Regions from separate parts of the Arthrobacter sp. MDT2-3 genome, predicted to be linked through region 1. Evidence: predicted binding sites of a transcription regulator. Region 1 holds the regulator's gene; the other holds the start of a gene.
The links. Region 1 encodes HrcA, which represses chaperone genes, less so after heat shock. Its sites were predicted from a motif close to TTNGCACTCGNNNNNNNCGAGTGCNAA; they were not measured.
Positions count from the first base shown of each region.

Region 2: a site for HrcA is predicted at 2,507-2,533, ahead of groES (co-chaperone GroES). Genes of this name have one in related genera too.

Region 1 covers NZ_JBNHFS010000005.1:281,554-291,528, forward strand. Annotated here, with positions in the region: gene AC5RUQ_RS16370 (PhoH family protein) at 1-283, opposite strand, end outside; gene AC5RUQ_RS16375 (GerMN domain-containing protein) at 642-1,601, shown strand; gene AC5RUQ_RS16380 (16S rRNA (uracil(1498)-N(3))-methyltransferase) at 1,620-2,402, opposite strand; gene dnaJ (molecular chaperone DnaJ) at 2,405-3,532, opposite strand; gene hrcA (heat-inducible transcriptional repressor HrcA) at 3,612-4,625, opposite strand; gene AC5RUQ_RS16395 (DUF3097 domain-containing protein) at 4,802-5,656, shown strand; gene AC5RUQ_RS16400 (DUF4870 domain-containing protein) at 5,824-6,243, shown strand; gene AC5RUQ_RS16405 (2'-5' RNA ligase family protein) at 6,301-6,804, shown strand; gene hemW (radical SAM family heme chaperone HemW) at 6,805-8,034, opposite strand; gene lepA (translation elongation factor 4) at 8,071-9,924, opposite strand.
Region 2 covers NZ_JBNHFS010000002.1:438,523-452,598, reverse strand. Annotated here, with positions in the region: gene AC5RUQ_RS07685 (THUMP-like domain-containing protein) at 1-1,174, opposite strand, end outside; gene AC5RUQ_RS07680 (hypothetical protein) at 1,228-1,605, shown strand; gene AC5RUQ_RS07675 (DMT family transporter) at 1,530-2,465, opposite strand; gene groES (co-chaperone GroES) at 2,690-2,986, shown strand; gene groL (chaperonin GroEL) at 3,064-4,674, shown strand; gene AC5RUQ_RS07660 (dihydrofolate reductase family protein) at 5,059-5,661, opposite strand; gene AC5RUQ_RS07655 (ATP-dependent DNA ligase) at 5,748-7,271, shown strand; gene AC5RUQ_RS07650 (acyltransferase family protein) at 7,406-9,484, shown strand; gene guaB (IMP dehydrogenase) at 9,715-11,226, shown strand; gene AC5RUQ_RS07640 (ABC transporter ATP-binding protein) at 11,311-13,170, shown strand; gene AC5RUQ_RS07635 (hypothetical protein) at 13,167-13,772, opposite strand; gene AC5RUQ_RS07630 (GuaB3 family IMP dehydrogenase-related protein) at 13,822-14,076, shown strand, end outside.

The DNA.
Region 1 (9,975 bases):
CAACGAGTCCGCGGACCTCATGGAGGAGCCGCATAATCCGCGGCACATCAGCCGCCGGTCCGCTGATGGAAAGCTCATTGCCGCGGACGTGGAAGTTCACGTCAGGAAACTGTTCCTCGATGAACCGCAACGCTTCATCATGGCTGCCCAGCGATTGAACCATCTGGTCCGAGTTGTCGAAAAGGACTACTTCGGTCCGGACGCCGGGGAGTGTATGGGGAAACTCCCCCGCTGCGCCCTCGCCTGTGACGAGCCTGCGCTTTCCGTTAGCTGATTCAGTCATGGTGCTGGCCCGCAGGCCTGTGATCCCCTCGATGTCGAAACAATAGCTGTTGGCTGATTTGCGGCGGCTGGTGCCGTTGCTTCCAGCGGTACCTTCCATCCTACGCCAGCAGGCACACCAGACCCCATACAGCAATGGGGCGCCGGGACGGCTCCCACCCGGCACAAGACGTGTTTCGCGTCATTAGGTATCAACTTCATATCGGCCTCATATCGTTCCAGTTGCAGTTGGACCGCGCAGCGCATCCCGGCGCTTCTGCTCCCCGGGGCTGTGTAATGCTGGAAATCCAGCGTGGTGCTGGAGTATCAAAGCCGACCGGGGATCGGCTACCCGACCAGGAAAGGACAGGGCAATCAAGTTGCCGGAAACCGCAGCGCCCCGCCGGGCCCGAGGTGCCTTTAGCGGCGCCCGTTCAGCGGTCCTTGCCGGTCTCCTGGTCACGGTCCCTGTCCTGGCAGGCTGCATCGCAGCGCCGGAGCCCTCCCCCACCGGCACACTGTCCTCCAGCACTCCCGCCCCGGGAATTACCTCCGGTGCCCCGTCCACGAGTGCACCCCTGGAGACTACCCAGTCCTCCAACAAGGCCCCCGTCTACTGGATTGGGCGCAGCAACAGCGATGTCTTCCTCTACCGGGAGTTCCGGGACGTTCCGGAGCAGGAGAATCCCGTGACCCGCGCCCTGCGCGCCATGATGTCCGAAAAGCCCCTGGACCCGGACTTCTTCACGCCGTGGCAGAACCCCAAGCAGCTGGCCACGTCCATTTCCGGCAAGGACGTCATCACCGTGGACGTGTCGGAAGATGCCTTCAACAGCAATCTTGACGCCGACATGGCGGCCCGGGCCATCCAGCAGCTTGTCTACACGGCTACCGCGGCTGCTGCGAGCTCAGGGCTGATTGATTCCGGGCAGCAGATCCGTGTCCGGATCCTCGTGGACGGACACACCGACTACGTCGCTTTTGACCATGTGCAGCTGGGGTCACTCATGGCCCGTACCGCCGGGCTGGTGGCTCCGGTCTGGATCATCGACCCGCAGGAAAACGTGGAAGTGGCCGACGGCAGCGTCAAGATCACCGGACGAAGCACCCTGCCCGGCGGCAAGCTGCGCTGGCAGATCCTACGGTCCGGAGACAACGGAGACAAAACCCCTTTCCTGACGGGAGAAACAACGGCGGCTGCGGATCCCGCGCAGGCCGGGGTGTTCACCTTGGCCCTGACGCTGCCTGAGGGTGACTTCGAACTTCGGGTTGCCCAAACTTCGAACGCGGACGGCCAAGTGGACGGAACCGAGGACACCCGGAGCTTTCAGGTCCGCTAGCCCCGCCCGCCGGGCGGCTCAAACTATGGGAGCCGCCCAGCGGCCCAGGACGTCGCTGGCAAGAACGACGGCGGCAGGACCGGCCGTTGATGAGCGCAGCACGTGGTGTCCCAACAGGGCGGTGACGGCACCCCGGCCGCAAAGCCTTGTCACTTCACGCTGGCTGATCCCTCCCTCGGGTCCTACGATCAGCAGCACTTCGCGCACGCCGTCAGCGGCCCCGGGCGGGAGCCAGGATTCCAGGACGGACCGCAGGGGCCGCACCGCGTTCTCGTGCAGGATAACGGCGAGGTCGGCCGCCTCCACCGCGGAGGCCAGGCCGGCGGTGTCGACGGCGGCACGCACTTCAGGGATCCAGGCACGACGGGCCTGTTTGGCGGCGGCAGTGACAACGGATTGCCATTTTGCGTGGGCCTTGGCGGCCCGGTCACCTTTCCAGCGTACGATGGACCGCTCTGACTGCCACGGGATAACAGCGTCGATGCCCAGTTCAGTGGCCGTCTCAACGGCCAGCTCATCCCGGTCGCCCTTGGCCAGGGCCTGGACCAGCACCAGCCTGGTGCCCGGCCGGTCCTCAACAACCACCGAGGTGCATTCCACTTCGAGCCCGGAGGAGGAAGCGGCGGTAACCTTGCCGCTCATGCGGGTACCGGCGCCGTCAACGATGTCCACGGCTTCGCCCGGAGCGAGCCGCTTGACCGTAACCGCATGCCGGGCCTCGGGTCCTTCCAGGACGAAGACACCTTCCGGCACCATCCCGTCCAGGGACCCGGCCGCAGTGAAAAAGACGGGGTTGCTCACCGCTACAGGTTACCGAGCCGGTCCCGGAGCTTGGCGAACATGCCACCGCTGGCAGCAAGCTTGCCATCCGTAATCTGCTCGCCGCGAAGCTTGGCCAGCTGGCGCAGCAGGTCCTCCTGCGCCGGATCGAGCTTCGCCGGCGTCTCGACCTGGAGGTGAACCTTCAGGTCACCACGGCCGTAGCCGCGCAGGTGGGTGACACCAAGGCCGCGCAGCGTGATGATCTCTCCGGACTGCGTGCCGGCCTTCACGTCGATCTCCTGCGGCCCATCGAACGTTTCGAGGGTCACGTCGGTTCCCAGGGCAGCTGCCGTCATGGGGATGTTCAGGGTGGCGTGGAGGTCGTCGCCTTCGCGGACGTAGGTGGCATCGTTGTTGACGCGGATTTCCACGTAGAGGTCACCGGTGGGGCCACCGGCGGGACCGGCCTCGCCCTGCCCGGACAGCTGGATGCGCGTGCCGGTGGCGACGCCGGCGGGGACCTTGATGGTCAGGGAACGGCGGCTGCGGATCCGGCCCTGCCCGCTGCATTCGTTGCAGGGGTCCTTGATAACGGTTCCGAAGCCTTCGCAGGTACCGCAGGGCGCGGCGGTCATGACCTGGCCGAGGATGGAACGCACGGCCCTCTGGACCTGGCCGCTGCCACCGCAGATGTCGCAGCGCTCCGGATGGGTTCCGGGACGGCAGCACGAGCCATCACAGGTGGGACAGACCACTGCCGTATCCACTTCGAGCTTCTTGTTGACCCCGAACACCGCGTCGCGGAGTTCGATCCGGACGCTGATGAGCGCGTCCTGCCCGCGCCTGACCCGTGACGCGGGGCCGGTGGTGCCGCCGGCGCCGAAGAATGTGTCGAAGATGTCCTGGAAAGCAAAGCCCTGGCCGGCATACGCTCCCCCGCCGAACCCGTTGTCCGTGCCGTTCTCGTTGCCGGTGGTGTCGTAGACCCGCCGCTTTTGGGGGTCCGAGAGAACTTCGTAGGCGTGGGTCACTGCCTTGAAGCGGTCCGCAACATCCTCACCGGGGTTAACGTCCGGGTGAAGGGTCCGGGCCAGCTTGCGGTAGGCCTTCTTGATCTCTTCTCCGGTGGCATCCGGTGAGACTCCAAGGACTTCGTAGTGGCTGCTCAAAGTTCGTATCTCTTCCTTGTTGTTTTTGCCTGCAGTCTTACTGCATCACTGCTGGGCGCTTTTGGGCGCCGTCATACGGTCAGGGCCCCAAAATCCGTGACAGGTAACGGGCGACAGCCCTAACGGCTGCCATGGTGGTGGGATAGTCCATCCTGGTAGGACCCAGCACGCCAATCTTGGCGACGCTGTCCGGGCCGTAGCCCGTGGCCACAACAGATGCTTCCGCCAGGCCGTCATAGGGGTTTTCACGGCCGATGCTCACGGCTACGCCGCGGTGATCCTGCGCCATCTCGCTCAGCAGGCGCAGCATCACCACCTGTTCCTCAAGCGCCTCCAGCACAGGCCCGATGCTGAGCGGGAAGTCAACGTTGGAACGGGCGAGGTTGGCCGTGCCGGCCATCACCATACGGTCTTCGCGGCTGCTGTGGGCCAGGCCCTCCAGTCCGTGCGCCAGCGCCTGGGCTGCCTGCCGCTGTCCCGGGGCGACACCGGACACCACTGCGGGCAGGGAGTGCCCCAGTTGGGCCAAGGGGGTCCCGGCGAGGGAGCCAAGGAACCTGGCGCGCAACGCAGCGAGGGCTTCATCCGCCAGGTCCTGCCCGACGTCGATAACGCGCTGTTCCACCTTTCCGGTGTTGGCGATCAGCACCACCAGCACCTTCCGCGGTGCCAGGAGAACGAATTCGATGTGTCGGATCAGTGCTCGGTTAAGGTGCGGATACTGGACAACCGCCACCTGGTTAGTCAGTTGGGACAACAGCCGGACGGTCCGTTCCAGGACGTCGTCGAGGTCATCCGAGCCCTCAAGGAGGGACTGGATAGCCCGCCGCTCCGCCTGGGACAGGGGCTTCACAGCGGAAATCTGGTCGACGAAGAGCCGGTAGCCCTTGTCTGTGGGGATGCGGCCGGCGCTGGTGTGGGGCGCCGTAATCAGCCCTTCGTCCTCAAGCGCGGCCATGTCATTGCGGATGGTGGCGCTGGAGACACCAAGATGGTGCCGCTCCACCAAAGCCTTGGACCCGACGGGCTCGCGGGAGTGGACGTAGTCCTCCACGATGGCCCGCAGTACTTCCAGTTTGCGTGGCTCGCTCACTCTCCACCTCCATCCAGGGTTCAGGGCAGGCGTTCCGCCCGCACCGTGACGCTACAGCGGTTAGCACTCGACATGCCCAAGTGCTAACAGTCTATTATGACTCACCCCGTTGTTAGCATTGGTACCGCTCCGGGCGAAATTCCCGGCCGTGATCTAGCGCGAGGCGGAGTGATTCGATGCATTACCAGAACTGGGGAGCCCAGGACCTTTCCGCGCCCGCCAAGACGCAATTGCCCGAAGTGCCCGTAGAACGGGGCATGGTGCTGGAGGACGTGCAGTCCGGCTGGGTTGGCGCAGTGACCCGGGTGGAGAAATCAGGCGGAATGCATGTGGTGGCACTGGAGGACCGCAACGGAAAGTCCCGCTCCTTCCGGCTGGGCTTCGGGTTCCTCCTGGAAGGCCAGGCGATCCGACTGATGCCGCCCGCTCCGCGGCCGACCGCAGGCACGGCGACAGCCGCCGGCAGGACGGCCTCGGGTTCTGTCCGCGTGGCAGGCCAGAGAGCCCAGGTTGCCAAGGCGAGCCGCATCTGGGTCGAAGGAAAGCACGACGCCGAACTCGTGGAGAAGGTGTGGGGAGATGACCTTCGGGTGGAGGGCATCGTCGTCGAGCCGCTGCACGGCATTGATGACCTCGCGGCCGCTGTGGCCGACTTCAAGCCGGGGCCCGGCAGGCGCCTGGGCGTGCTGGTGGACCACCTGGTGCCCGATTCGAAAGAGTCCCGCATTGCCGATGCCGTGATGGCATCTCCCGGTGCCGCGGGGAATGTGCTGATTGTGGGACACCCCTACGTTGACGTCTGGCAGGCCATCCGCCCGGCTGTCCTGGGGATCGAGAAGTGGCCCGTGGTGCCGCGCGGGCAGGACTGGAAAACAGGCATCCTTGCAGCCTTCGGCTGGCCCCACGAAACCAAAGAGGACATCGGTCTGGGGTGGCAGAAGCTGTTGGGCGCCGTCCGCAGCTACGCGGACCTGGAAGCGTCGCTGCTGGGAAGGGTGGAGGAAGTCATCGATTTCCTCACGGTTCCCTGAAGCCCCGTCAAACCTCATTGCCGCGCGCCTGTTCCTGCCCCGTGTTGGGACAGGCATCACCGCTGCACCCAGTATTCTTGATACTGCAGTGTCTGCGGATCGCAGCACCGGCAACAGTAGACATGGCATTCTTAGTCAGCACCATTGCACTTTCGAAGGAACAGACTGTGGCAGAAAACGCACGTGAGCACAGGGACAGCCAGGGCGGCCAGGGCCGTTCGGAGTACCACGGCGTTCCGGCAAATGCGCTGCCCCTGACGGCCAGCGAGGACCGGCAGTGGGCCACCCTGGCGCATTTCGGCGGCATTTTGGGTTGCGTTCCTTCCCTGCTGATCTACCTGATCTTCCGTGACCGGGGCCCGTTTACCGCCCAGGAGTCCAAGGAGGCGCTGAACTTCAGCCTGCCGCCCACCATCGCGGCAGTGGTTGCCAACATCCTTGTCTTCGTGCCGGTGGTCGGCAACATCTTTGCCGTCGTCGCAACACTGATCTGGATCGCCCTCACATGCTTCTCGGTGGCCGCCGGCATCCACGTCAACAAGGGCCAGCCGCACCGCTACCCGTACAACCTGCGCTGGATCAAGTAGCGCAGGCAGACTCCGCTCCCCTGCAAACCGTCCATCAGCGTCCGGCATGATGGGTGCATGCGCAGCGTCGAGTTGACCTTCGGGGAACCCACCGATTCTTCAATCAGGACGGATTGGGCCCGCCTTCTTGAAGCCGGCCTGCCGAGCCTGGCCACGCATACCTCACCGAGCAACAGGCCACACATCACCCTGGCGGCAGGCGACAACCTGGACCTCGGGTCCGCGGCGGAGGATCTGTGGAGCGGCCTGCCGATTGACGTCCGGTTTTCCGGTTTGGTGGTTTTTCCTGCCGGTTCCGGCAAGTACGTGCTGGCGCGCCTGGTGGTGCCGGCGGCGGGTTTGCTGCAGATGCACGCGCGGCTGCATCAGCGGTGCACGGAGGCTTTTGCCAATACCCTGCCGGATGCGTGGACACCGCATGTCACCCTCGCGCGCCGGATTCCAGGCCACCTGCTCGGAACCGCCATAAATGTCCTGGGCGTGCTGACGCAGGGAGAGTGCACCGGAGCCCGTCTCTGGGACAGCCCCACCAGGACCACCACCACCCTCGGCGGCGAATAATCAGGCTGGGAGTACGCGGCGGACCACCGCATCCGCCAGCAGCCTGCCTTTGAGGGTGAGGACAAGCCGTCCCCGGAAGGCTTGGGCAGGCTCCACCAGGCCGTCGGCAATCAGGCCTGCGACCTCGTGCCGGCCGTCAGCACCAAGGGAAGAAACCTCAAGACCGGACTGCAGGCGCGCTTCGAGCATCACCCGCTCCACGTTCCGGGTTTCCAGGTCCAGCGTCTCCCTGCCGGCAGCCGGCGAAAGGCCCTGCGCTAAACGGCCGGCATAGGCAGTGGGGTGTTTGACGTTCCACCAACGGACCCCGCCCACATGTGAATGCGCGCCCGGCCCGATTCCCCACCAGTCATCGCCGCGCCAGTAGGCGAGGTTGTGGCGGCAGGCCTGGTCCGGCGTGCGGGCCCAGTTGCTGACCTCGTACCAGCCGAGGCCGGCTTCGGTGATCAGCTGGTCGGCGAGTTCATACTTGTCGGCGTGGTCGTCGTCGTCAATTCCGGGGACTTCACCCCGGCGGATCTGAGCGGCGAGCTTGGTACCGTCCTCCACGATCAGCGCGTAGGCGCTGATGTGGTCAGGTTCGTAGGACAAGGCGGTCTCCAGCGAGTATCGCCAGTCTGCGAGGGACTCCCCCGGTGTCCCGAAGATCAGGTCGAGGCTGACTGCGAGGCCGGCCTCGCGTGCCCATTGCACCACCTGCGGAACCCGGCTGGGCGTGTGCGTGCGGTCAAGTACCTTGAGCACATGCGGAACGGCAGACTGCATGCCGAAGGAGATCCGGGTGAACCCTGCGTCCTTCAAGGTGGCAAGGGATTCGGGCGTGACCGAATCGGGGTTCGCCTCCGTGGTGACTTCAGCACCGTCTTCGATGCCCCACTGGTCGATGGCCCGCCGGAGAATCAGGGCAAGGTCGTCTGCGGGAAGCAATGTAGGCGTGCCCCCGCCGAAAAACACGGTGCTCAGCCTGCGCGGGGGAAGGCCGGAGTCCGTGAGGACCTTGGCCGCTATCGACACCTCTGAAGCGGCCGTGCCGGCGTAGGCGTCCTGGGAGGCGCCGCCGCCGAGCTCCGTGGCAGTGTAGGTGTTGAAATCACAGTAGCCGCAGCGCACTGCACAAAACGGGATGTGGACGTACAGCCCAAACGCCCGGTCCGCCGAACCGTCCACTGCCTGGGCGGGCAGCAGACCGTCCGACGGCGCCGGGTCGCCGAGGGGAAGGGTGCTAGGCATCGCAGGGGCCTCCGGTGTTGCCGGACGCTGTGTTCACTACTTCTTGGCCTTGTCCTTGGACTCGTCTGTGGTGAGGGCGGCGATGAACGCTTCCTGGGGGACCTCAACCCGGCCCACCATCTTCATGCGCTTCTTGCCTTCCTTCTGCTTTTCCAGCAGTTTGCGCTTACGCGAGATGTCACCGCCGTAGCACTTGGCCAGCACGTCCTTGCGGATGGCGCGGATGCTTTCGCGGGCGATGATCCGGGAGCCGATAGCCGCCTGGATGGGCACCTCGAACTGCTGGCGGGGGATGAGCTCGCGCAGCTTGGTGGTCATCATGACGCCGTAGGCGTAGGCCTTGTCACGGTGGGTGATGGCGGAGAAGGCATCCACCTGCTCACCCTGGAGCATGATGTCCACCTTCACCAGGTCGGCCACCTGGTCGCCGTCGGCCTTCCAGTCCAGGGAACCGTAGCCGCGGGTCTTGGACTTGAGGATGTCGAAGAAGTCGAACACGATCTCGGCCAGCGGCAGTCGGTAGCGGATTTCCACCCTGTCCTCGGACAGGTAGTCCATGCCGCCCATAACGCCGCGCCGGCTCTGGCACAGTTCCATGATGGCGCCGACAAATTCGTTCGGGGCCAGGATGGTGGCGGACACCATTGGCTCGCGGACCTCGGAGATCTTGCCGGAGGGGTATTCGCTGGGGTTGGTCACGTGGACCACCTTCTTGTCCTCCAGCGTCACCTCGTATTCGACGTTGGGCGCCGTGGAGATCAGGTCCAGGTTGTATTCACGTTCCAGCCGCTCGCGGGTGATTTCCAGGTGGAGCAGACCCAGGAAGCCAACGCGGAAGCCGAAGCCAAGCGCTGCGGAGGTCTCCGGCTCGTAGACCAATGCGGCATCGTTGAGCATCAGCTTCTCCAGGGCATCGCGGAGCACCGGGTAGTCCGTTCCGTCCAAGGGATACAGGCCGGAGAAGACCATCGGCTTTGCATCGGCGTAGCCGGGGAGCGAATCGGCGGCCGGCTTGGCGAGGTTTGTCACGGTGTCGCCAACCTTGGACAGGCGGACGTCCTTTACGCCGGTGATGAGGTAGCCCACTTCGCCGACGCCCAATCCCTTGGACGGGGTGGGCTCCGGGGAGCTCACCCCGATCTCGAGGAGTTCATGGGTGGCCCGGGTGGACATCATCTGGATGCGTTCGCGGGGGTGCAGCATGCCGTCCACCACACGAACGTAGGTGACCACGCCGCGGTAGGTGTCGTAGACGGAGTCAAAGATCATGGCACGGGCGGGGGCGTTTGCATCGCCTTCCGGGGCCGGAAGGTCGCGAACGATCTTGTCCAGCAGTGCTTCGACGCCCATGCCGGTCTTTCCCGAGACGCGAAGGACATCCTCCGGGTCCCCGCCGATCAGGCTTGCCAGCTCCGCCGCGTACTTTTCGGGCTGGGCCGCCGGGAGGTCGATCTTGTTGAGGACCGGGATGATGGTGAGGTTGTTTTCCATCGCCAGGTACAGGTTGGCGAGGGTCTGGGCCTCAATGCCCTGTGCTGCGTCGACCAGGAGGATCGCTCCTTCGCAGGCTGCAAGCGAGCGGGAGACCTCATAGGTGAAGTCCACGTGGCCCGGAGTGTCGATCATGTTCAGCGCGTAACTGGTGCCGTCGAGTTCCCACGGCATACGGACAGCCTGGGACTTGATGGTGATGCCGCGCTCACGTTCGATGTCCATGCGGTCCAGGTACTGAGCCTTCATGTCGCGGGACTGAACGACGCCGGTGAACTGCAGCATGCGGTCAGCCAGGGTGGACTTGCCGTGGTCAATGTGCGCGATGATGCAGAAGTTCCGAATGATGGCCGGATCTGTCGCGGCGGGCACCGGGGCGGTGCGGGCCATGGGAGACACGCAGGGTCCTTACTGTTGGCATTCACGCGGTCGCCGCCAAGGCGCACGGAG
Region 2 (14,076 bases), on a different contig from region 1:
TGGCTGTTTTGTTGCCGCCCTTCCTGCTGCCTGCGTTTTTGCCGCCGGGTAGCAGCTGCTTGCGGAGTTCCTCCGGGGTCACGGCGGTGCCGCGCTTCTTGATGTCCAGCACTCCGATGCCCTCCGCCTTCACCCAGGCCTTGAGCACCTTGACGTTGTACGGCATGACGTCCAGCACTTTGTAGGCCCGCGCGAAGGGGGTGTCCACCAGCTGCGGTGCGCAGACGTAGGCGATGTGTTCATCCACCAGGTGCCCGCCCAGCTGCAGCGCGACGTCGGCCACCAGCCCCGCGCGGATCACCGCACCGTCCGGCTCGTACAGGTAGCCTTCCACCGGTCCCACCTGGGCTGCGGGTCCTGCGCCGAAATCCTCGCCGCTGGTCAGCTCGGCCGCACCTTCGCTACCCAGGACCAGCGCTGCCCTGCGGACTCCGGACCGCCGGACGGCGTTGAACCACAGGGCCACTTCGGTGACATCCCCGGACACTGAAACCCACTGGGCCTCGCAGTCTGCCGGCACGGAATCATGCGGCATCCCCGGCCCCATTTTGACGCCGACCGCGCGGCCGGATGCCGCCAGGGACTGAACAAAGGACAGCGGCGGCGAAAAGGCTTCCGGGTCCCAGATGCGCTTGGTTCCGGAGGTGGAGGTGACCCGCCGCGCAGGATCCAGCCAGACGCCGTCGATCCCGTCCAGCGGAACGGCGGTGGCATCTGCATGGACAACGGTGGCGTTGGGGAAGGGGATGAGGTTCACCGTGGCGCAGGCGGCGGTGGTCTCGTCCATTTCCACCGCGGTCACGGTGATGTCCATCGAAGCCAGCGCCAGCGAGTCGGCGGCAAGGCCGCAGCCCAGGTCCGCCACGTGCTTGATGCCCGCCTCCGCGAACCGCTGGGCGTGCCGGGCGGCCACGTTGAGCCTGGTTGCCTGCTCCAGGCCGGCCTGGGTGAACAGCATGCTCCGGGAAAACTCACCGAACTTGGCTTCGGCCCTGGTCCGGAGCCTGGACTGGGTCAGGACGGCGGAGACCATTGCGGGGGAGTGCCCGGCCTTGCGCAGGGCCGAGTTGAGTTCGAACGACGTGTCCTCCTGGTAGGGCCCCAAAGACGCCAAAAGGTCCCATCCCTCGGGGGTCAGGAGCGGCGCGATCTGGTCATGGGGAGCTTGAGACATGCATTCCAGCCTAGTGGAGGAGGGTCCGGCGGGATGCGGATAGTGTTGAAAGCATGGAAGAGAGCGCAGGCCCCCAGCAGTCCGGAGAACCAGCCAGGGACAGGGGCCCCGCCAGATTCGCCCGTCCGGCACTGATTGCCGGATCCCTGGTGACGGTGGTGTGCATCGGGCTCCTGGTGGTGATCTTTTTCCTCGATACGTTCAATGCCACTGTCTACTCTGTGGGTGGTGACGACATCGCCGGTGACACCCAGGAAGCGCGGGACATCCGGGGGCTTTACGACGGCGCCCGTGCCGGCAGCATCGCCGTCCTGGTTGCTGCCCTGCTGACGGCTGCAGGGGCGGCGGTGGTGCTTTACCGGGGGCGGAACTCGTCGGCCGGTGAGGGTGAGGGCGGGGATGACGTCGACTTCGACGACCTGGGACGCTGAGGCGCCTTTCCGCCTGCGCTGGTGAGCAGCACCCCGGAGATGACCAGGACGCCGCCGAGCACCTGCGCCACAGTGACGGGCTGGCCCAGGGCCACCGTGATGATGGCGGTGAACACCGCGATGAGGTTCAAATAGTTGCCGGCGTTGGCCGCGGTGGTCCGCTTGAGGGCAAGGTTCCACAGCAGGTAGGAGCCCAGCGAGGGAAACAGTGCAATGAACGCTAGGGACCAGCCCTCAGAAGGGGTGCCCGGCAGGCCGGCGCCGGCCACGAGGGCGAGCGGGCTCAGGACCACGGCCGCCATCGCCACCTGCACCGCTGTGGAGGTGATGGCGGGGATGCTCAGCCTGCGGGCGATGATCGTATACAGGCCCCAGACGGTGATGGCCCCAAGGATCAGCAGCTCGCCCTTGTTGATGGAAAACGTCAGCAGGCGCTGCAGTTCGCCGCCGGTGAGCACCAGCAGGACGCCCAGCAGGCCCAGGCCGATCCCCATCCAGCTCAGCGGGCGCGGCCTGTCCCGGAGGAGGACCACGGCCAGCACCATGATCAGTGCCGGGTTCGCGGCGGTCACCAGGGAGGCGTTCAGGGCAGACGTGTGCTGCAGGGCGCTGTACAGCAACAGGGTGTAGCCGCTCATGCCCAGGGAACTCAGGAGCAGCAGGACCGGCCAGCGGCGCAGGACAGCGCGCCAGTCGGGCCGCTCCACGGCGTGGGCCAGCACCAGCAGCGGCACTGCGGCCAGTACCCATCGCCAGAACGTCAGCTGGAGTGGCTCCATGGTCTTCATGGCAGCCTGGCCGACGACAAAATTGCCGGCCCAGAAAAGGTTGGCAAGGATCAGGTATACGGCAGCTCGCACCGCTCAAATCTACATGTGGAGGGTTCGCGGATGACGAAACGCTGGCACTCGCCTTGACCGAGTGCTAACCCTTACATAGAGTCTTCATTAGCACTCTCCCTAGGAGGGTGCTAACACATGAAGAGCTGCCAGCCAGGCTGCTGCCGGCACCGCGACGACGGTATGCCAGCCAGGGCGGAAAGCTTTCCAGTCCACGAATTTGCTGACGAAAAGGAGAGGTCCGAGTGTCGGTCTCTATTAAGCCTCTTGAGGATCGTATTGTTGTCCGCCCGCTCGAAGCCGAGCAGACCACGGCTTCCGGCCTGGTTATCCCGGACTCCGCGCAGGAGAAGCCCCAGGAAGGCGAAGTTGTTGCAGTAGGCCCCGGCCGCTTTGACGACAACGGCAACCGCGTCCCGCTCGACGTTGCCGAGGGCGACGTTGTTATCTACTCCAAGTACGGCGGAACCGAAGTCAAGCACAGCGGCACCGAGTACCTCGTACTGTCCGCCCGCGACGTCCTGGCGATCGTCGTAAAGTAACTCCCCGGATCCCCGTGCCGCTGGTCATGCGTTCTGCTGGTCAGCTGCGCGGGGTTCTGTCTTGAAAGGACAAAACCATGGCAAAGCAGCTTGCGTTTAACGACGCTGCCCGCCGGTCTCTTGAAGCCGGCATTGATAAGCTCGCCAACACCGTCAAGGTGACGCTCGGCCCGCGCGGCCGCAACGTCGTCCTGGACAAGAAGTGGGGCGCTCCCACCATCACGAACGACGGCGTCACCATCGCCCGCGAAGTTGAGCTGGACGACCCGTACGAGAACCTTGGCGCCCAGCTGGCTAAGGAAGTCGCCACCAAGACCAACGATGTTGCCGGCGACGGCACCACCACGGCAACGGTTCTGGCCCAGGCCCTGGTCAAGGAAGGCCTGCGCAACGTAGCGGCAGGTGCCGCTCCCGGCCAGATCAAGCGCGGCATCGAGGTTTCCGTTGAAGCCGTTGCCGCCCGCCTGCTGGAGAACGCCCGCCCCGTTGAAGGCACCCAAGTAGCCAGCGTTGCAGCCATCTCCGCCCAGAGCGAAGAAATCGGTGAGCTCCTCGCCGAGGCATTTGGCAAGGTTGGCAAGGATGGTGTGATCACCATCGAAGAGTCCTCCACCACGCAGACCGAACTGGTCCTCACTGAGGGCATGCAGTTCGACAAGGGCTACCTGTCCCCGTACTTCGTCACCGACGCAGAGCGCCAGGAAGCCGTCCTCGAGGACGCCCTCATCCTGATCAACCAGGGCAAGATCTCCTCAGTGCAGGAGTTCCTGCCGCTGCTGGAAAAGGCGCTGCAGAGCTCCAAGCCGCTGTTCATCATCGCTGAGGACGTCGACGGCGAGGCCCTGTCCACGCTGATCGTCAACCGCATCCGCGGCACCCTGAACGTTGTTGCCGTCAAGGCTCCGGGCTTCGGCGACCGCCGTAAGGCCATGCTGCAGGACATCGCCACCCTCACCGGTGCGCAGGTTGTCTCCCCGGAACTGGGCCTGAGCCTGGACACGGTTGGCCTTGAGGTGCTGGGTACTGCCCGCCGCATCACGGTCACCAAGGACAACACCACCATTGTTGACGGCGCCGGTTCCGCAGAAGACGTGGCAGCACGCGTTGCCCAGCTCCGTGCCGAGCTCACCCGCACCGACTCCGACTGGGACCGCGAAAAGCTCCAGGAGCGCCTGGCCAAGCTGGCCGGCGGCATCGGCGTCATCAAGGTCGGCGCAGCCACCGAGGTTGAGCTGAAGGAAAAGAAGCACCGCATCGAGGACGCTGTTTCCTCCACACGCGCTGCCCTCGAAGAAGGCATCGTCGCCGGTGGTGGCTCCGCCCTGATCCACGCCCTCAAGGCATTGGATGAGGACCCGGCTGTCAAGGCTCTCGAAGGCGACGCCGCCGCTGCAGTGGGCATTGTCCGCCGCGCGCTGGTCCAGCCGCTGCGCTGGATTGCCCAGAACGCCGGCTTTGACGGCTACGTCATCACCGCCAAGGTTGCCGAGCTCGAGACCAACAACGGCTTCAACGCCAAGACGGGCGAGTACGAGGACCTGATCGGCGCCGGCGTCATCGACCCCGTCAAGGTCACCCGTGCGGCCCTCCGCAACGCAGCCTCCATCGCAGCACTGGTTCTCACCACCGAGACCCTTGTTGTGGAGAAGCCTGCCGAGGAAGACGAGCACGCAGGCCACAGCCACTAGTCCCCACAGGGACGTGGGCCCAGCCCTATAGTCACAAAAAACCGGTCCGGCATCGCTGGGCCGGTTTTTTGGTGCCGTCAGACGCTCCATCACGTCCCGCAGCAAATCGGGCAACCCTCCATCACCTTTGGGTGAACCCAAGGCGCCGAAAGCATATGCCTGCGGGAGCACCGCCGTCGGACTTCATCAGTTAGTGATGGAGCGATGAGCCAAAAGCCGCAGGAGCTGATGGGGCGTTGGATGGAAAACGGCAGGAGCTGATGGGGCGTTGGATGGAAAACGGCCGGAGCTGATGGGGCGTTGGATGGAAAACGGCCGGCGCCAAGTATCACCGGCGCCGTGGACAAGACCAGTTCGTCCACCCGCCCGCCCGGGCCTTTCCCATCACATGTCCGCCATGTCCTGCGTCTTAACCTCACCGGCGCGCTCGTACACCAGCGACACCGCCCCTTTCGGGAAGCTGCGGGCCGGCTCCGCGAGGCGGAACGAGGCGGGGATGGTCCCGGCGTCGAACAGGCGCTTGCCCTGCCCGAGCGTGACGGGGTAAAGCCAGAGGTGGAGGCGGTCCAAAACGTCTGCAGCGAGCAGTGAACGGATGAGGACGCCGCTGCCGAACATGTGCACCTGGTTGTACTCCTCACGGAGCCGGCCCGCGGCGGTGGCGTCCGGCAGGACTGTCGTGCCCGCCCAGGCCGGAGCGGTCAGGGTGCTGGAAACAACGAACTTCGGCACCCGGTTGAGCGTGCCGCCGATGTCGCCGGACTGGTGCGGCCAGTAGCTGGCGAAGATGTCGTAGGTCTTCCGGCCGAGAAGCAGGGCATCGATGAGGCTGATCTCGGCCTCGATGGCAGCCTCAGCCTCGTCGTCGGATACCGGCATCTGCCAGCCGCCCAGGTCGAAGCCGCCCGCGGTGTCCTCTTCGCGGCCGCCCGGTCCCTGGTAAACGCCGTCAAGGGTCAGGAACAGGTTCGCGACGATTATTCCCATGCGTCCAGTCTGGAACTGCCCTCCGGCAGTGTCCAGCATCGCCCGGCATCCCTACCCGGCATCGGCCGGCGTGGCACACTGGTGCCATGCTGCTCGATGAGCTTGTGAGAACTACGGATGCCGTGGCGTCCACGCGCTCCCGGCTCGCCAAGGTCGATGCACTCGCAGATCTGCTGCGCAGGCTCGAGCCCGCTGACATCGCCACGGCGGTCGGCCTGCTGACCGCCAGGCCGCGGCAGGGACGGGTAGGGGTCGGTTGGCGCGGCATGTCAGCGGCCATGGGGGAGCCGGCCGCTGAACCGAGCCTGACCGTCGCCGACCTCGACGCTGCGCTGGACCGGCTGCTCGTCACCTCAGGCGCTGGATCTGCCGCCGAGCGCGCCGCGACCCTCCGGACGCTGACGGCGGCCGCCACCGAGCGCGAGCAGGCCTTCATCGCCGGCGTGCTGCTCGGCGAACTGCGTACCGGTGCACTCGAGGGCGTCCTCACCGATGCCATCGCCCGCGCCGCCGACCGGCCCGTCGACGCCGTACGCCGCGCGGCCATGCTCTCCGGTGATCTCGGCGAAACCGCACTGCTGGCTATGACGGGCACGGCGGCCCAACTCGCCGCCGTCGGCCTGGTAGTCGGCCGCCCCGTGCAACCCATGCTCGCCTCAACCGCGGCCAGCGCCGGTGCCGCGCTGGAAGTCACGGGGGAGGCATCGGTGGAATACAAGCTCGACGGCGCGCGCATCCAGGTGCATCGCCTCGGCGACGATGTGCGGATCTTTACGCGTACCTTGGCCGAGGTAACCCACCGGCTGCCCGAGGTGGTCGAGGTGGTGCGCCGCCTGCCCGTGCGGGATGTGATCCTCGACGGCGAGACCCTGGCCCTCAACGAGGACGGCGGCCCGCGGCCGTTCCAGGAGACCATGTCACGGTTCGGGGCGGACGCCGCGCGCGACACCTTGCTGCATCCGTGGTTCTTTGACGTGCTGCACGTCGACGGGCGGGACCTGCTCGACGAGCCGCTGATGACCCGCATCGAAGTGCTCGAGCGCATCGCTCCCGGGTATCGGATTCCCGGGGAGATCACGGCGGATGCGGCCGTAGCTGAGAAAGTGGCCCGGGATGCGCTGGCCGCAGGCCATGAGGGCATCGTTGTGAAGGCGGTTGGATCGGCCTACGCGGCGGGCCGTCGGGGTTCCAACTGGGTCAAGGTGAAGCCGGTGCTCACGTACGACCTGGTGGTGCTCGCGTGCGAATGGGGGTCAGGACGGCGCACCGGGTTGCTGTCGAACCTGCACCTGGGAGCCCTCGACCCCACCGGCGAGTTCGGCGAACCCGGCGGTTACGTCATGGTGGGCAAGACCTTCAAGGGCCTCACCGACGCCCTGCTGCAATGGCAAACCGGGCGCTTCCAGGAGCTCGAGGTGCGGCGAACGGCGGGCACCTTCTGGGTGGAACCCGTCACCGTGGTGGAGATCGCGATCGACGGCGTGCAGTCTTCTTCGCGCTATCCCGGCGGAATAGCCCTGCGGTTCGCACGCGTCAAGCGCTACCGCGACGACAAGACGGCTGCCGAAGCCGACACCATCCAGACACTGCGGGCGCTGCTGCGTTCCTAGCTGGAAAAGGAGCCCCCGGGCGCGCCCGACTGCGCCGAAGTTACGGCCAAGGATGGGTCCGCGAGGTGCTGCGACGTCAAATACCCCAGTTGGGTAGAATTGATGTTTTGCCTAGCGCCTGTGAGGTATTTTTTGTGTCAGTAGCGAGAACAGCGGTTGCAGCCGGACCGCCTTCCGGAGCCGATGCCAAGAGCCGGAAACCAACGTTCCGGCCGGAGGTCCAAGGGCTCCGGGCCCTCGCCGTCCTGATGGTGGTTGCGTACCACGTCTGGCTGGGCCGGGTGTCCGGCGGGGTGGACATTTTCCTGCTGATTTCGGCTTTCCTGCTCACGCTTTCCTTTGTCCGGAAAGCGGAATCAGGGCGCCCCTTCGGGCTCCTGGGACATTGGCTGCACCTGTTCAAACGGCTGCTGCCGGCCGCCGTTGTGGTCATTCTCGGTATCCTCGCCGGGACGTGGCTGATCCTGCCGCAGAGCCGCTGGCCACAGGTGCTGGACCAGGCCTGGGCGTCGCTGCTGTACAACCAGAACTGGCTGCTCGCTGATACCGCTGTGGACTACTACGCCCAGGACCATGCCGGCGCCAGCCCGCTCCAGCACTTCTGGTCGCTGTCCATCCAGGGCCAGGTGTTCATCCTGTGGCCGCTGATCTTCGCCGGCACCGCGGCGCTGCTGGCGCTGGCGCGCCGCGTCCCGGCACTTAACAGGGCGAACTACCGGGGGCTGCTGGCGCTGGTTTTCGGCACGGTCTTCGCCTTTTCGCTGGCCTATTCCGTGGAGCAGACTGCCACCAACCAGGCGTACGCCTACTTTGACACCAGGGCCCGGCTCTGGGAGTTCGCACTGGGGTCACTCCTGGCACTTGCGCTGCCCTACCTCAAGCCTGCCCGGGCCCTGCGGGTCATACTGGGCTGGGCGGGGCTGGCGGCCATGGTCTCCTGCGGCCTGCTGCTGACCGTGGACCGGTCCTTCCCCGGGTACGTCGCGCTGTGGCCCACCCTCGCCGCGGCTGCGATCATCGTTGCGGGACAATCCGGCAGCCGTTACGGTGTGGACACGTTCCTGGGCAGCAAACCCATGGTGGCGCTGGGGGATAACTCCTATGCACTGTACCTCTGGCACTGGCCCGTCCTGGTTCTTGCGCTCGCCGCCACCGGCGTGGACGCACCCAACCTGGCCCAGGGACTGGGCATCGTCGGCGCATCGGTCGTCCTCGCTGTCCTGACCACCCGGTTCGTTGAAAAGCCGCTCCGCGACTGGCACTGGCCCAAACGCCGGGCCTGGCGCACCGCCGTCGTCATTGTTGCCTGTGGGGCCATCCTCGCCGGTCCCGTGGCCGTCTGGCAGACCACGCTCACCGCAGAGGAAAGCGCGACGGCGGCCCAGCCGCGCGAGCTCACGCCCGGGGCGGCGGCCCTGAACCCGGAGCACGCCCCGGTGCCCGATCCTGACGCCAAGATCATTCCGGGGCCGGCCGCGCTGGACAACGACTGGGCCGGCATCCATGCCCCCTGCACCGGAGCCAATGCCACCAGCGACCCCATCCTCGAAGGATGCCGGCAGGAGGTTCCGGAAGGGGAGGTCACCAAACGCATTGTGGTCCTTGGCGACTCCCACTCCCAGCAGTACCTGGGTGCGCTGGCGCCCATTGCCGCAGCGCGGGGCTGGGAACTGGTGACGCTGCTGATGCCGGCGTGCCGCTTTGGCGCCGAGTCGGTGGAAAGGAACGCGGAATGCAATGCCTACAACCAGGCCAGCGCCGCCTACGTCCTGGAACACAAGCCCGACGCAGTGTTCACGGTGGCGTCACTGACCCATGAGGAAGCCCCGTTCGAAACCGAAGTCCCGGGTTACCTGGAGGGCGTCCGGCCGTTTGCTGACGCCGGGATCGAGATTATCGGCATCCGGGACAACCCCCGCTTTACGTTCAACATGCCCGAGTGCATCCAGCGCAACGGCCCGGACGCCCCGGAATGCAGCGTGTCCCTAGAAGAATCACTGGTGGACCCCTCTCCGCTCGAAAACTACTCGGGCCAGGTTGAGGGGCTGCACCTTATGGATCTGAGCGACTTCATCTGTGCCCGCGGCATCTGCCCGGGCGTGGTGGGAAATGTGTACGTCTACAAGGACGACAACCACCTCACCCGGACCTACGTGGAAACCATGATCCCCATGTTCGAACAACGGCTCCTGGCCGCGACCGGCTGGAACTGACGGCTCTACAGCATCCCGCTGTGGGGCTGCCGTTGGTGTGGTTGCTCACATTGCCGGCATGGAATAGGGGGATCGGCGCCGAGGTTCTAATATTTACTCAACACTTTCTGAACCCGGGGCGCCGCACGCAGCGGTGGTCCCGATCTTCTGCACAGGCCAGTCCCGTAATGACGGGCTGGTCATCGGCTGCAACCCCTACCCGCACAGCAACCATGGTAAGAGGCGCATTCATGACCGAGCCCGAACACAACCCCTTTGGCTTCATCGGCCTGACATATGACGACGTCCTGCTCCTGCCGGGCCACACCGAGGTCATCCCTTCCGAAGCGGATACCTCCTCCCGGATCTCCAAGCGCATCACTGTGCAGACCCCCTTGCTGTCCGCAGCCATGGACACCGTGACGGAGTCCCGGATGGCCATCGCCATGGCCCGCCAGGGCGGCCTGGGCGTGGTGCACCGCAACCTGTCCATCGCCGACCAGGCGGACCAGGTGGACCGCGTCAAGCGCAGCGAGTCCGGCATGATCACCAACCCGCTGACCATCCGGCCCGAGGCAACCCTGCGCGAGCTGGATGACCTCTGCGCCCAGTACCGCGTGTCCGGCCTGCCGGTAGTGGACGAGGACAACCGCCTGCTGGGCATCGTCACCAACCGCGACACCCGCTTTGTGCCCGAATCCGACTTCCCGCTGCGGCTGGTCAGCGACGTCATGACCAAGATGCCCCTGGTCACCGGTCACGTTGGCATCAGCCGCGAGGAAGCCTCGCACAAGCTGGCCACCAACAAGATCGAAAAGCTGCCGCTGGTGGATGAGCAGGGCCGGCTGAAGGGCCTGATCACCACCAAGGACTTCACCAAGGCAGAGCAGTACCCGCTGGCCACGAAGGACGACGAAGGCCGCCTCCGGGTGGGTGCAGCCATCGGCTTCTTCGGGGACGGCTGGGAGCGCGCAATGGCACTGGTTGACGCCGGCGTTGACGCCCTGTTCGTGGACACCGCGAACGGACACTCGCAGGGTGTGCTGGACATGATCCGCCGCCTCAAGTCCGATCCCGTGGCGGCGCACGTTGACATCATCGGCGGCCAGGCCGCCACGCGCGAAGGCGCCCAGGCCCTGATCGAGGCCGGAGCCGACGGCATCAAGGTGGGTGTGGGACCTGGCTCCATCTGCACCACCCGTGTGGTGGCCGGTGTGGGCGTTCCGCAGATCACCGCCATCTACGAGTCCGCGAAGGCAGCTATCCCTGCCGGGGTTCCGCTGATCGCCGACGGCGGCCTGCAGTACTCCGGCGACATCGGCAAGGCGCTCGTGGCCGGTGCCGATACGGTCATGCTCGGCTCCCTCCTGGCGGGCTGCGACGAATCACCGGGCGAGCTGATATTCGTCAACGGCAAGCAGTTCAAGTCCTACCGCGGCATGGGCTCCTTGGGTGCCATGCAGTCCCGGGGCAAGAACACGTCCTACTCCAAGGACCGCTACTTCCAGGCCGACGTCTCGGGTGACGACAAGCTCATCCCCGAGGGCATCGAAGGCCGTGTTGCCTACCGCGGTCCGCTGGCTTCCGTGGCCTACCAGTTGGTGGGCGGCCTGCGCCAGACCATGTTCTACACCGGTGCCCCCACCATCCCCGAGCTGAAGGCCCGCGGCAAGTTTGTCCGGATCACCCCGGCAGGGCTGAAGGAATCGCACCCGCACGACATCCAGATGACCGTCGAGGCGCCGAACTACGGTTCCCGCTGACACCGGTCCACACCACAGCCGGCAGGCCATGGAGTTCGCGCTCCATGGCCTGCCGGCGTTTGTGCCCGGTACTAGGCTGAATCCATGCCCGCACCAAGCCACCCGGTTGAACTGAGCCCTAAGAGGGAACCCCAGCGCCGCCTGGCCCTCCGGCCCTACGCACGCGCTGTAGCCCAGGTCCTCCGGGTGAGCTTCCGCGCCTCCCCGGGCGCGGTGGTCATGAAAGTGCTCGGCTCGCTGATTTCGGCCGTTCTGCCGCTGGTCACCACCTACTTCGCTGCGCTCACCACCACCGCGCTGGCTGCCGCGTACTCCGGTGACGCCGCAGCCGGCCAGCTCGCGATTGTCTACGTCATCATCACCGCCGCCCTGGGTCTTTTCTGGGGTGCCTTCACCAGCGTGGACCGCTACATCCAGCAGCTGATGAGCTTCAAGGTGGGGGCCATCGTGGGCGACCAGATGTACGAGCGGTTCCTTGCCCTCGAGTTCTGGCGCTACGACGACAAAGAAACCGTTGACCTGTACGACCGCGCCAAGCGGTTCTCGGACTCCTATGCCCGGGTATTGGACCGGATCGCGGCGATCTTCACCCAGCTCGTCTCGGTCATCCTGGCCGTCGGAGCACTGCTCCTGGTCAGCTGGTGGATCGCCGTGATTGTCCTGGTGGCCATCGTCCCCAGCGTCTACCTGCAGTTCAAGCTGTCCCGGGAGCAGATAGCGCATTGGAACACGCAGGTGGACTCCCGGCGGCAGCGGCGGATGATCGAACAAAACCTCCTGCGGCCGCAGCACATTGCCGAGATGCGCCTCTACGGCATCGTGGGCTTCCTGATGGACCTCCGCTCCCGCCTCCGCGACGCGGATGAGCGCCGCCGTCTTGATTTCCAGCGCCGGTACATCCCCAAGCAGCTCGCCGCCGATGCCCTGCAATACGGCGCGGAGGTGGTCTCGCTGATCTGGGTGGTGGGGCAGATCATCGCCCGCGCGCAGCCCGTCGGCCAGTTCCTCTATGTGCAGCAGATCGTCAGCCGGGCATTGTCCACGGCCAACAACCTGGTGTCCTCCCTCAGCTCCATTGACGAGGACCTGGCGAACCTCAAGGACTACGAACTGTTTATGGCCCTGCCGGTGCATTCCGAGCACGCGCCCCCGCTGCTCGAGCCGCCGAAAACGGTGGAACTGAAGGACATCCGCTTCACCTACACGGGCAGCGACATCGAGGTGATCCGCGGGATCAACCTGACCATCAGCGAGGGCCAGCACATCGCCATCGTGGGGGAGAACGGCGCCGGGAAGTCCACGCTGATCCGGATCCTGGCCGGACTCTACCGCCCCGATTCCGGCCAGGTAATGCTCGACGACGTTGACCTCGCCGCCGTCGACGTCACCTCCTGGCACAGGCACCTCGCGGTGCTGAGCCAGGAGTTCCTCAAGTACGAGTTCGCCACTGCCGCCGAAAATATCTACTTTGGTGATGTTGACTCACCCCGGGACGACGCCCGCATCCGCGTGGCCGCAGCAGATGCGGAGGCGCTGGACTTCATCAACAAGCTGCCCAACGGGCTGGAAAACCACGTCAGCAACTGGATGGAGGATCCGCGCGGACGCAAAGGCAGCGGACTCTCCGGCGGCCAATGGCAGCGGCTGGCCATGGCCCGCAACTTCTACCGGGACGCCTCGTTCATGGTGATGGACGAACCGACATCGGCTATCGATGCCCTCGCCGAGCACCGCATCTTCACCCGTCTCTTTGCGGACCGAAGCAGCACCATCATCGCCATCAGCCACCGCCTTGCCACCATCGAAAAGGCGGACATCGTGTACATGCTGGAGGACGGCAGGATCGTGGAGCAGGGGACCCACAAGGAGCTTGTTGCGCTTCGCGGCCGCTACTTCAGGATGTTCGAGTCGCAACTGAATCTGGAAGAATCCGAAGGGGTCTAGGACTCCACCACGGTGGTGCGCACCCGCGCCAGGCTCGGCTGCGGCGGGACGCTGCTGAAGCCGAAGGTCACCGCCGGCACGATGGGAGTCAGCGCCCCGGCGTCCACCCCCTCCCACTGCACGACGGCGGAACTGATGGTCCGCAGGTCACTCACCCCGTAATACTCGTGCCGGCCGCTCCGGGCGCCTCCGAAGGTACGTGAACCGCCGCTGAGGACGGCGGCAACCGGGCTGATCAGCCGCAGCCAGCGTGGGTGGACGGCGATCGGCCGGGGCACGGCCCGCAGCGCGCTGCCCAGGAGGGGCCTCGGGCCGAGCCGGGCGCGGACAGCCAGGGCCCCGGCGTCGACCGTCAGCAGGTCCCGGGCCAATGTGGTGTTTACCTCCAGCACGCGGACGTCGTCGAAGCAGTACGTGTCGGAGATGAAGCGGGCCACCTCCGCCGTGGGCGCGAGCAGCAAACGGTGCCCGGACGGCTGCTGAACCATTACATCGGAGAACGCGCCGAAGGGGGACGCCTGCCAGACCCCCACGACGGCCCGCAGCCCCGAGGCCGTCCCAAGCCCGGCAATATGACCGTCAAACACCCAGCGCCTGCCCATAGGCCCACTGTAGCCAAGGACAGCACTGCGGCTGGGATAACCTAGTGCAGTGACTTACGAGATCGAGATCGGCCGTGGCAAGCGTGGGCGTCGAGCCTACTCCCTGGATGACATTGCGATTGTCCCCAACCGTCGTACCCGCGACCCCAAGGACGTCTCCGTCTCCTGGCAGATCGACGCCTACCAGTTCAGCATGCCCGTCATCGCGGCTCCCATGGACTCAGCCATGTCCCCGGCCACAGCCATCGCACTGGGCAAGCTCGGCGGCCTCGGCGTCCTTGACCTCGAGGGCCTCTGGACCCGG